Regions from separate parts of the Bacillus sp. GbtcB14 genome, predicted to be linked through region 4. Evidence: riboswitches for the same ligand, from Rfam matches in the RefSeq annotation. Region 4 holds a riboswitch; each other region holds the start of a gene.
What was found. Region 4 has a riboswitch for S-adenosylmethionine ahead of KVT31_RS21855 (cyclase family protein). Riboswitches for the same ligand answer to the same signal wherever they lie in the genome.
Positions count from the first base shown of each region.

Region 1: linked by a shared signal. The riboswitch ahead of metI (cystathionine gamma-synthase/O-acetylhomoserine thiolyase) and the one ahead of KVT31_RS21855 (cyclase family protein) in region 4 are both predicted to bind S-adenosylmethionine.
Region 2: linked by a shared signal. The riboswitch ahead of KVT31_RS24785 (MetQ/NlpA family ABC transporter substrate-binding protein) and the one ahead of KVT31_RS21855 (cyclase family protein) in region 4 are both predicted to bind S-adenosylmethionine.
Region 3: linked by a shared signal. The riboswitch ahead of KVT31_RS15905 (amino acid ABC transporter permease) and the one ahead of KVT31_RS21855 (cyclase family protein) in region 4 are both predicted to bind S-adenosylmethionine.

Region 1 is NZ_JAGXJT010000001.1:410,257-413,469, reverse strand. It holds gene KVT31_RS02175 (bifunctional homocysteine S-methyltransferase/methylenetetrahydrofolate reductase) at 1-642, opposite strand, end outside; SAM riboswitch class I at 713-822, opposite strand; SAM riboswitch class I at 1,026-1,135, shown strand; gene metI (cystathionine gamma-synthase/O-acetylhomoserine thiolyase) at 1,229-2,341, shown strand; gene metC (cystathionine beta-lyase) at 2,338-3,213, shown strand, end outside.
Region 2 is NZ_JAGXJT010000012.1:30,044-33,256, reverse strand. It holds gene KVT31_RS24795 (hypothetical protein) at 1-401, opposite strand, end outside; gene KVT31_RS24790 (NAD(P)-dependent alcohol dehydrogenase) at 554-1,462, shown strand; SAM riboswitch class I at 1,543-1,657, shown strand; gene KVT31_RS24785 (MetQ/NlpA family ABC transporter substrate-binding protein) at 1,742-2,554, shown strand; gene KVT31_RS24780 (methionine ABC transporter ATP-binding protein) at 2,567-3,213, shown strand, end outside.
Region 3 is NZ_JAGXJT010000005.1:69,758-72,970, forward strand. It holds gene KVT31_RS15900 (VanW family protein) at 40-951, shown strand; SAM riboswitch class I at 1,169-1,275, shown strand; gene KVT31_RS15905 (amino acid ABC transporter permease) at 1,345-2,013, shown strand; gene KVT31_RS15910 (amino acid ABC transporter ATP-binding protein) at 2,032-2,793, shown strand; gene KVT31_RS15915 (amino acid ABC transporter substrate-binding protein) at 2,805-3,213, shown strand, end outside.
Region 4 is NZ_JAGXJT010000008.1:84,025-87,237, forward strand. It holds partial or broken gene KVT31_RS21845 (ATP-binding protein) at 126-641, shown strand; gene KVT31_RS21850 (hypothetical protein) at 808-1,188, shown strand; gene KVT31_RS21855 (cyclase family protein) at 1,216-1,848, opposite strand; SAM riboswitch class I at 1,933-2,045, opposite strand; gene KVT31_RS21860 (PRK06851 family protein) at 2,196-3,213, shown strand, end outside.

The DNA of each region.
Region 1 (3,213 bases), on a different contig from region 4:
CATTTTAAAAGCTTCCGTCATGTGAAGTGGCCCTAGTTGGCAGTTCAATCCAACAACATTTGCACCGTAATCTAAAAGCTGTTTTAATATTTCATTTACATCATTTCCATTTTGAGTCGTACCTGCCTCATGTAACGCTAACTGAGCTACAATTGGAATATTCGTTTGTTTTCGTAACACCTGAACAGCATGAAGTAATTCAAACTCATCATAAAAAGTCTCTAATAACAGTCCATCAACCTGTTCTTCTAGTAATGCACTCGCCTGTTCCAGTAACATAAATTCTCGCTCCATATCAGTTGTCGTAACAGCTCCGATATGTTTCATACCACCAATTGTTCCTAAAATTGCATTTCTATCTGTAACAGATGCTTTCGCAATCTTCACTGCCGCTTTATTAATTTGAACAACTTGATTCTCTAAGCCATACATACGTAATTTTGCTTCATTTGCTCCGTACGTATTTGTTTGAATCACATCTGCCCCAGCAGCTACATATTGCTTATGAATCGATATAATTAAATCTGGATCAGATATATTCAATTCTTCAAAACTACTTTGCAAGCCATGTGAATGTAATAAAGTTCCAACCGCGCCATCACCTATTACAATTCCTTTTGATAATAAATCTAGTAATTTCACAAATCTCCCTCATTTCTATCAATATAAAAACCCCCTCTTCACTTTGAAGAGGGGGACATAATCGATCCTCCTCTTATCATGCAAAACATTCGTTTTGCAGGTATTAGCACCGTTTCAAACATTTCGTTTGAAGGTTGCCGGGTTTCACAGGGCCTTTCCCTCCACCGCTCTCAATAAGAGTTTGTCTTTATTATTTTATTTATGTAGCTAAAAGGAAATACGTTCCCCTTTTAACAATGTTTGTTAATTTTTTAATAAATTTAGCATGCACAAATACAAAAGTCAATGACACTTGCGGAAAAATAAAAATTATTTAAAATAAAGTTGCAATTCAATTATCTTTTGTTGTAAAGTTAAAAACATAATAAAATTTCATACGAACATTCTTATCTAGAGAGGTAGAGGGACTGGCCCTATGACGCCTCAGCAACCATTAACATTTGTTAATAAGGTGCTAATTCCAGCAAATTGTGAAAGATTTGACAGATGAGAAGAAGACTCTATTCAAACCGAAAGCCTTCTTCTTAGAAGGCTTTTTTTATTTTACATTCACTTAATTGTTAATTTAAAAAGGAGGAATTTTTAAATGTCAACTATTGAAACAAAACTAGCACAAATCGGAAACCGGAGCGAAACTACAACAGGAACTGTTAATCCACCTGTTTATTTCTCAACTGCTTATCGTCACGAAGGAATTGGTAAATCTACTGGTTTTGACTATTCACGAACTGGAAATCCAACTCGCGGCCTGTTAGAGCAGGCAATCGCAGACTTAGAATACGGTGAACAAGGTTATGCCTGTAGTTCAGGGATGGCAGCTGTTCTCCTCGTCCTTTCCCTATTCCGTTCTGGAGACGAACTTATTGTATCCGAAGATTTATACGGGGGCACTTATCGATTATTTTCTGAGCATGAAAAAAAGTGGAACGTTCGATGTAGATACGTAAATACACAATCTATTAAACAAATTGAGAAAGCTATCACAACTGAAACGAAGGCTATTTTCATAGAAACTCCGACTAACCCATTAATGCAAGTTACCGATATTGCCGCTGTCGCAACCGTAGCGAAAAGACACGGACTACTTCTTATTGTAGACAACACATTTTATACGCCTTATATACAGCAGCCATTAACAGAAGGTGCCGACATTGTGCTTCATAGCGCCACAAAATATTTAGGAGGACATAACGATGTACTAAGCGGTCTTGTCGTTGCAAAAGGAACGGAACTTTGTGAGGAAATCGCTCATTATCATAATGCCTCTGGTGCGGTTTTAAGCCCATTTGACTCATGGCTATTAATTCGCGGTATGAAAACGTTAGCGCTTCGCATGAGACAACATGAAGAAAATGCAAAAGCAGTTGTTGCTTATTTAAATAATGAAGACGGGGTGACAGATGTATTTTATCCTGGAAGAGGCGGCATGATCTCATTTCGTCTGAAAGATGAAACATGGATTAATCCCTTCTTACAATCTTTATCCTTAATTACATTTGCTGAAAGTCTTGGTGGTGTTGAAAGTCTAATGACGTATCCAGCAACGCAAACACATGCTGATATCCCAGAAGAAATCAGAACAGCAAACGGTGTATGTAATCGTCTTCTACGATTTTCCGTTGGTATTGAAAATAGTAACGATTTGATTCAAGACTTAAAGCAAGCCATTAAACTTGTAAAAGAAGGTGTAAGAATATGAGTTATTCTATAGATACACTCTTACTGCACAACCAATATAAACACGACTCGCAAACAGGAGCTGTTAACGTTCCCATCTATAACACATCAACATTCCACCAATTTGATGTAGATACATTCGGAAAATATGATTATAGCCGCTCTGGTAATCCAACTCGTGAAGCTCTTGAAGATATCATTGCTTTATTAGAAGGCGGAACAAAAGGATTTGCCTTCGCATCAGGAATTGCAGCGATTTCTACTGCATTCCTCCTTCTTTCACAAGGCGATCACGTACTCATTTCAGAAGACGTATATGGAGGCACTTATCGAATTATAACTGAAGTTCTCTCCCGTTACGGTGTTTCACATACATTTGTTGATATGACCAATTTAGAAGAAATAAAGCAAAACATTAAGCCAAATACAAAACTCTTTTATGTGGAAACGCCCTCTAATCCACTTTTAAAAGTGACAGATATTCGTGCAGTTTCTAAACTTGCAAAATCTATCGACGCCCTTACTTTTGTTGATAATACATTTTTGACACCACTATTCCAGAAACCACTTGATCTTGGGGCCGATGTCGTTCTTCATAGTGCCACAAAATTCATTGCTGGTCATAGTGATGTTACTGCCGGATTAGCGGTTGTAAAAGATACCGAACTCGCTCAAAAACTTGGATTTTTACAAAATGCATTCGGTGCTATTTTAGGTCCTCAAGACTGTTCTCTCGTACTTCGCGGCCTAAAAACATTGCATGTACGTCTTGAGCATTCAGCTGCAAACGCCAATAAAATTGCACACTATTTACAAGAGCACGCTAAAGTTCAAAATGTCTATTATCCTGGCTTACAAACACATCTTGGATTTGATATTCAACATTCACAAGCT
Region 2 (3,213 bases), on a different contig from region 4:
GCATTTAATTGCTCCTCTGGTACAGATATAACTTCTCCTGTAGCAGGATTTTTCACCTGACCTGCAACTTTACCATCCACAGTATATACTACAATATCCGTACCAGAAACATTCATTTCAGAACGAGAATTCTTTGTCTTTGGCTCTAATTGCATCTTAGCCTTTAATATATCCATCTCTGTTCCCTCAGCTTTTATCCCTACATCATATGTCATCGTTACATGTTCTTCATTTTTAAAAGCTTCGTTCGTTTTCGTGAAAACATCCTTCGCGGCTAATTCCTTTTCTTTTTGAACTGATTCTTTTTTCGGTTCATCCGTCTTTGCTGTTTTCTCATTACTACATCCTGCACCTAACATAACCGCAAATACTAGACTAGAAGTTAAAATAAGTTTTTTCATAATTCCCCCTCCTTCCCCAAAGGATATCATCTATTTCTCTCTGAAATCTATATAATTTTTAATCTCCCTATTTAACTTTATTCCTCTCATAGCAACATTTTTAAAGAACTAGTTAAATATGATGTAATAACAACTCATTTCAGGAGGTCATTATGAAAGCAATAATTTGCACAAAGTATGGACCACCTAATGTTCTCAAACTTCAGGATGTAGCGAAGCCTACTCCCAAAAAGAATGAAGTATTAGTTAGAATTCACTCAACAAGTGTAACGACTGGAGATTGTAGAATGCGCAGCTTTAATAGCCCTCTCTTATTTTGGATTCCTATGCGGATCATATTAGGTTTTAGAAAACCGAGAAAGCCTATACTCGGTGTAGAGTTATCCGGTGAAATCGAAGAAATAGGAACAGATGTAACTCAATTTAAAAAAGGAGATCAAATTTTTGCATTAACAGAGCTTAATGTCGGTGGTTATGCAGAATATACATGTATACATGAAAGTGGATTAATAGCATTAAAACCTACCAATGTAACGTATGAGGAAGCAGCAATTATTCCCTTTGGCGGAACTTCGGCACTACACTTCCTACGAAAGGCCCGTATAAAAAGGGGGCAACAAGTGCTAATATATGGCGCATCTGGATCAGTAGGAACAGCTGCCGTACAACTTGCTAAATATTTCGGTGCAACCGTTACAGCTGTTTGTAGTCATTCAAATTTTGCACTAGTGCAATCTTTAGGAGCTGATAAAGTAATTGATTATACGAAAGAAGATTTTACTAAGCGGGGCGAATACTATGATGTTATATTTGATGCTGTTGGAAAACATAAAAGATCCCTTGGAAAAAAAGCATTAACGCCTACGGGTGTATATGTATCTGTTAATGGCATGATGGCAAAGGTCAGTAAAGAAGATATGTTTCTACTAAAAAAACTAACTGAAACAGAAAATTTAAAGCCTGTTATTGATAGAACTTACCGATTAGAAGAGATTGCTGAAGCCCATATGTATGTAGAAAACGGGCATAAAAAAGGTAACGTTTCGATTACCTTAAAATAAAATATATTCAGAAAATAGCATTGACAATTCTTTTTGTAAGATTTACTATTAGTACCATATTAAAAAACTACATACACATACTCTTATCAAGAGTGGCGGAGGGACTGGCCCGATGATGCCCGGCAACCGAGCTTATGACGTATAAGCTAAGGTGCTAATTCCTGCAAAACGAGTTTTCGTTTTGGAAGATAAGAGAGGAACCTATTTTGTCTATTCGGCACCTCTCTTATTTTGAGAGGTGCTTTTTATTTTGTAACGTATATGAAGGAGGAATTATAGATGAAAAAGGTATTATTGAGCATTGTAAGTGGAGCGGTATTATTGCTAGGTGCATGTGGTGCTAATTCTGACAAAGAGGTAAAAACATTAGATGAGAAAAAGATTACTGTCGGTGTAACAGGTGGACCACATGAACAAATTTTTGAAAAGGTAAAAGAAGTAGCAGCGAAAGATGGGCTCGAAATTGATGTAAAGGTATTTAATGATTATGTAGCACCAAACGTATCCCTAGATGAAAAAAGTCTTGATGTAAATAGCTATCAAACGAAATCTTATTTAGACGTATTTAAAGCTGAACGTAATATGAAATTAACGGAAGTATTTTCAACAGTTACATTCCCTATGGGCGTATATTCTAAAGACATAAAAGATGTAAAAGACTTAAAAGAGGGCGACGCAATCGCTGTACCAAATGATCCAACGAATGAACTTCGAGCTTTAAAACTATTTGAAAAAGCAGGTGTTTTAAAAGTGGATCCAAAGGCTACAGAAAAAGCGACTGCGAAAGATGTAATTGAAAATCCAAAGAATTTAAAGATTGTTGAATTAGAGGCATCTCAATTACCGACACAACTAAGTGAAGTGAAAGCAGCTGCAATTAATACAAACTTTGCATTAGGTGCAAAATTAAGCCCTGCGAAAGATTCTATCTTCCGTGAGGGAAAAGATTCACCATATGTGAACTGGGTCGTTGTTCGTACTGAAAATAAAGATGATGCTGTTGTAAATAAATTAAAGAAAGCCTATCAATCTAAAGAAGTAAAAGAATTTATCGAGAAAAAATTTGATGGTTCAGTTTTACCATCTTGGTAGGAGCTGACGATAATGATTGAATTAAAAAATGTATCCAAAGTATTTACAACAAAAAAAGGGAATGTAGAAGCTCTTAAACCTACTTCCCTTCAAGTAAAAAAGGGCGAAGTATTTGGAATCATTGGATATAGTGGCGCTGGTAAAAGTACATTAATTCGATGTGTAAATTTATTAGAAAAACCAACGACAGGAAATATTATCGTAAACGAGAAAGATTTAACTACACTGTCGACAAAAGAATTAGCAAAAGCGAGACAAAAAATTGGAATGATTTTTCAAGGGTTCAACTTACTTAAAACCGTTACCGTTTATGAAAATATTGCATTACCTTTACGCCTATCGGGGCTTCCCAAAAATGAAATTGAAAAAAGGGTAGAAAAGTATCTACGTATCGTTGATCTTTTTAATCGAAAAGATTCATATCCAAGTGAACTTTCTGGCGGCCAAAAACAACGTGTAGCAATCGCTCGTGCACTATCTCATGAACCTGAAGTGTTATTAAGTGACGAAGCAACGAGTGCTTTAGACCCCGAAACAACTGAATCTATCCTTGATTTGTTATTAAAGATTAATGAAGAAATCGGGATTACAATTTTATTAATTACACATGAAATGAATGTCATCCAGCGTATATGTGACCGAGTTGCTGTTATGGAACA
Region 3 (3,213 bases), on a different contig from region 4:
AATACATAAAAGTAATATTGGGAAAAAGGGGAGAGTATATTGTTCCGTAAAGTAAAGGGTATATTAGTTGGGGTGTTATGTGTAGCTGTAGTGAGTGGTTGTGGTACAAAAGTAAGTGATGTTGCATTAGTAAGTGATATTGGTGGCCACACGGTAGAGGCTAAAGCAGAAGTACAGGATTCTATTAGTTTAGTTGATGGTCGAACTGGTACGGAAGTGAAAAAGTTAGATTTATCGAGTCTAGGCTATTTTGAAGATGAAGCAAAATTTAAAAAATCGGTAGAGAAGGTTGCTAAGGAAGTTGGTAAAAACGTTGACAAAAAGATGGTTCCTTCACGTTTAACATCTGACGGAAGTTGGCAAGAAGGAAAGCCTTCTTTTGAATTAATGGAAAAAGAGTTAGTAAATAAATTATTAAACGTTGGTATGTGGGATTCTTCATATCAATTACCTATTGTTGAGAAAAAACCTACCGCAACATTAAATGATGCACAAGGAAGTGGCACGGTAATTGGTAGATATGAAACGAATTTAGGTGGCTCAACAGGTGGTCGTATTGAGAATATTCGTTTGTCAGCAGCGAGCATAAATGGAGTTGTATTAGCAAAAGGAGACAGTTTCTCTTTCAATGCATTAATTGGTGATACAACGCCAGATAAAGGATATCAACTAGGAAAAGAAATTGTAGATGGTAAATTAGTAGATGGATATGGCGGTGGTGTTTGTCAAACATCATCAACATTATACAATGCAGCAGATCAAGCTGGTTTGAAAATGGTAGAGAGAACTACACATTCTAAAACAGTAGGCTATGTTCCACAAGGAAGAGATGCTACGATTGCTTATCCATACTTAGACTTAGTGTTTGAAAACACGAATGATGCACCTGTGAAACTCTATATGGGCATTCAGGGCGGAAAGTTAGTTGCTGAAGTACATAAAATGAAATAAGTATAATACTAAAGTAAAGCCATTATTTCTAAGTTTGATAGAAGTAATGGCTTTTTCAGTGCGATTAATATTACACTTCAAGATATAATGCATTTTAGCAGGAGTAAAACAGTCTTAAAAAGTATTGAATTTAATTCTTAGTTTTCCTATTGACATTATCAATAATAGAATGTATTCTTCATAATAACAACTAAATAAATGGAAAAAATTATTAGTTTTCTTATCAAGAGAGATGGAGGGACTGGCCCGATGAAATCTCAGCAACAGGCTACAAAAGTACTGTGCTAATTCCAGCAAACGTATGAAGCGTTTGGAAGATGGGGGGAAATGGATTAACATTCAACTCTTCTTATATGTGTAAGAAGAGTTTTTTGTTTAGAGAGGGGGGATAGAGTGAAGTTTGATGTAACGTATTTTTTAGAAAGTTTTCCGCAATTATTTAAGTACGTATACATAACGTTAGGGATTACTGTAGTTTCAATGATTATTTCTTTTGTTATAGGGATTGGCTTGGCGATCATAACGAAAAACAAAACGAAATTTTTATATTCTATTGCAAGAGTATATATATCTTTCTTTAGAGGAACACCTTTATTAGTTCAATTATTTGTGTTGTATTTCGGATTGCCGCAAATATCCCCGACCTTTACAGTGCTTACAGCAATGCAAGCAACTCTAATTGGGCTCAGTTTAAATAATGCTGCTTATTTGTCAGAAATTATTCGAGGCTCCTTAAATGCTGTAGAATCAGGACAAATGGATGCTTGTTTATCAGTTGGAATGACAAAGGCACAAGCTATGCGGCAGATTATCTTTCCACAAGCTATTCGTGTCGCAGTACCGTCACTTGGAAATAATTTTGTCGGATTGTTAAAAGAATCTTCATTATCTTTTGCACTTGGGGTGGCTGAAATTTTGGCGCAAGCGAAAATGCTAGCGGCACAATCGTATCGTTATATGGAAAGTTATTTAGCGGTAGCGATTGTATATTGGATTATTACAATTGTAATTAGCTGGGGACAGAAAAAATTAGAAAGGAAACTTGATGCACCGTACTTGTAAAAGGAATGGGTGATATATGTGATTGAGATAAGAGATTTGTATAAGTCTTACAAGCATAATGACGTACTAAAAGGAATCTCACTTACTGTAAATAAAGGAGAAGTGGTAGTCATTATTGGGCCTTCTGGTTCAGGTAAATCGACATTATTAAGATGTTTAAATTTATTAGAACAACCAGAGGATGGAAGGATTAGAATTGAAGATTTAGAGATTCATGCGAAGAGATTTTATAAAAAGGAAATAATAAAATTACGCCAAAAAACAGCTATGGTCTTTCAAAACTATAATTTATTTAAAAATAAAACAGCATTACAAAATATTACAACGCCATTAACAGTTGTACAGAAAAAAAGTGAAGGAGAAGCACAGAAAATAGCAAGAAATCTATTAAAACAAGTAGGTTTAGCTGATAAAGAGGCTTCTTATCCATCAATGTTATCAGGTGGACAACAGCAAAGAATAGGGATAGCTAGGGCAATGGCTTTAAATCCTGCTGTATTACTATTTGATGAACCGACTTCGGCACTCGACCCAGAATTGGTGAACGAGGTATTGCAAGTGATTAAAGATTTGGCAAGGCAGCATATAACGATGGTTATTGTTACACATGAAATGAATTTTGCGAAAGAGGTGGCAGATCGCATTATATTTATGGCTGATGGCATTGTTGTAGAGCAGGGAACGCCGGAAGAAATTTTTCGGAATCCCAAAAATGAACGCACACAAAAATTTTTACGACAACTAAATGCTTCTGAAGAAGGCAATCATTTCGTTATTTAGGAGGAAGAGTTATGAGAAAATCATCATTATTACTAACATTAGCATTAACAGTATCAGTTGGAGTTTTATCAGCTTGTGGTTCGGATAAAGCAAGCGAAAAAACAAATGAAAAAGTAGTGAAAGTTGGGACTTCCGCAGGGCGTAGCCCATTTATTTTTAAAGAAGGTGAGAAAGTAAAAGGGTTTGATGCTGAGATTATTGAAGCAGCTGCTAAAAAGGCTGGATATAAAGTGGAGTGGAATGTTTCTGATTTTGAAGGATTATTCGGTTTATTAGATTCAGGTCGTATTGATACAATAGCAAATGAATTATCCGTTTCTTCGGAAAGAAAAAAGAAATATGATTTTTCAATCCCATACGTGTATTCAGGATCTGTTTTCGCGGTTAAGAAAGATAATAATGCAATTAAATCGTTAGAAG
Region 4 (3,213 bases):
ATAATTTAATGAGATAATATGTAGAGTTTTTGTATGGATCATGAGGAGCATTTATATGAACAAATTTAAAAACTTAATTTATAAGAAAAGAGAAGCTTTAAAAGTATTTAAAAAAATTAACGGATTTGTTAGGAAAACCGAAACCAACGAATTATGAATGGTGTAATATACAGGAAATCCTTTTATATGTTGTACAGCTAATGGAAAGTTATGCAGCGCAATATAGAGTGAGATTTCATTTGCAAGTAGATGGGAATCTACCGGTTATAAATAGTGATGATAAACAATTAAAACAAGTGTTATTAAATATTATTAAAAACGGAATAGAATCAATGCCAGAAGGTGGAGATATTCATATCCGTACATATCAAAAAACTGAAGGGCATTTATGTATTTCTGTTGAAGACCAAGGCTTTGGTATAGAGAAGGAGAAGTTAGAGAAGATTGGAAAGGTTTTTTACACAACAAAGGAGAATGGTACGGGACTTGGATTAATGATTACATATAAAATTATTAAGGAACATCAAGGAAGTATCGCAATTCAAAGTAATATGGGAATAGGAACGAAAGTGGAGATTTTTTTACCAACAGTATCATGTGCTAGAGAAAATATTTTTCAGAAAAGTGTTCTTGTTGCGTAAATATAAACATTTTATAAAATGTTTCAAGAAGGGTTTTTTTTATAAAACACTTCGTTTATAATGGAGGAAAATATCGACATGAGATTTATTATTCATGTTACGGTTCGGTAGTAGGGGTGCACACGCATCCTTTTTTCTATGCAGATATGATGAAAGAGGTGGTATGATGGAATTAACATTAAATTCGACTGTACGTTTACACACGATTCAATTTCGAAAAGAGCAAAATAATTATATTGTAAAAGATACAATTACAGGAGAAAAATATGAAATGCCGCCACTTTGGATTGATGCATTGGCAATGATGCGTGACGGTTTTTCATTGGGGGAAATTGAGGAGAAATTAAAAGAAGAGTATCCGGCCGAAGAAATAAATATGTTAGCATTTACGAGGCAATTGTTAGAGCTAGAGCTTGTCGAAATGGTAGATGGGGAAGAAATAGCATGTACAAAGAAGAAAGAGAAAGATTATTTAGCTTGGTTACGTCCTCGTGTTGAGCAATTCTTTCTTAGTTTAAATAGAAAAAATAGAAGCAAAGGTCAATAATGATCTTTGCTTTTTTGTATAGTTTGTTTAAAAAATTACAGCGAATGCCCTTGCAAAAGCACCGTCGCTATCTTTAATTTTTAAAGGTGCCGCTGAGAAAAAGAAACGTTTCGTATTAATGGCATCTAAGTTTGTTAAGTTTTCGATTAAATAAATATTATTCCCAAGTAGTATGTGATGAATCGGTGATGTTTCTGTTGTTACCTCATCAGGAGAGATGAAATCTAAACCGACAGATTTTACTTTTAATTGAACTAGTTCTTCAGCTAATTCTTCAGAAAGATAAAAAGCTTCTTTCTCATATGCTTCTGTATTCCATTTAGTAGATAGATTGGAATGGAAAATGACAATATCGCCTTCTTTTATGTCAGCGTTGTGTAATACTTCTTTAGGTAGTTTTCGTTCTTTTACATGAGTTACATCAATAAGAACAGCGTCGCCTACAAATTGATTTAGGGGTAATTGATCAATAGTCGTTGCACCTGAAATGAAATGAGCAGGAGCATCACAATGTGTGCCAACATGAACAACAGAATGAAAATCTGTAACTTGATAGCCTGCCTCTTCAACGCTTGTAATGGCTCCTAAATTGATTTTTGGTGTTCCAGGGAATTGGGACATGTTGTTTTCAAATGTTTGTGATAGGTCAATTACTTTCACTTTAAATACCTCCAATATATGTTTTGAAATAAAAAAACTCACCTTTCATAATCAAGAAAGATGAGTTTTGCACACAATAGTTACGTTTTATCTTTCAAAATGCAATGCATTTTGCAGGAATTAGCACCTATTCAGTTTGTATAAACTGAGGTTGCTGGGCGTCAAAGGGCCGGTCCCTCTGCCTCTCTTGATAAAGACATATTAAGTTTTTTGATTCTGAATATTCGTTGTATTTAAATTGTAATTCATTTCCTTTTTTCGTGCAATACAAAATAGGTATTCACCCAAATAAAGTTGCTCGCATATTGTAGCTTATGTAAATAGAATGCTGCGAAGGAGTGAGTGCAGTGACAGGGACTGTATTGAATTATTATGCTGGTGGAAATACAGCTAGAGGATTTCATAATTTATACGATGAGAATTTAAAAGGGTTAGACAGATTATTTATTTTAAAGGGTGGCCCTGGAACGGGGAAATCTTCTTTAATTAAGGCAATAGGTCGTGAATGGGTTGAAAAAGGATATGATATTGAATTTTTACATTGTTCTTCCGATAATAAATCGGTTGATGGTGTAATTATTCCGAAGTTAAAAGTAGGAATTGTTGATGGAACATCTCCGCATGTTATTGAACCGAAAATGCCAGGAGTTGTCGAGGAGTATATTAATTTAGGGGTTGCTTGGGACTCAGATAAATTAAGAAAGCAGAAGGTGGAAATTGAACGATTTGTTTCAGAAGCAAGTAAAGCTTTTCAAACTGCTTACGCTTGTTTTAACGAGGCGCTAATTATACATGATGAGTGGGAGAAAATATATATTAATAATATTGATTTTAATAAAGCAAATGAACTAACCGATCAGTTGATTCAGAAGTTATTTACAGATAAAGGCGGGAAACAATCGCTTGTGAAACATCGTTTTTTAGGAGCAGCTACACCGAAAGGAGCAGTTGATTTTGTTCCTAATTTAACAGAAGGATTACCACATCGTTATTTTATAAAAGGACGCCCAGGCTCTGGGAAATCAACAATGCTCAAAAAATTAGCTAAGGCAGCAGAAGAAAAAGGATTCGAAGTTGAAGTATATCATTGTGGATTTGATCCGAATAGTCTTGATATGGTGATTGTAAGAGAATTAGGTTTTGCAATTTTTGATAGCACCGCACCACATGAATATTTTCCGAGCCGCGAAGGTGATGAGATTATAGATATGTATGCCCTTATCGTGACACCAGGGACAGATGAGAAGTATGCGACAGAAATTCGCGACGTGTCGGTTCAATATAAAGCAAAAATGAATGAGGCGATGTCTTTCTTAGCGAAAGCGAAATCAGTTCGTGATAAATTAGAACGAATTTATATTGCTG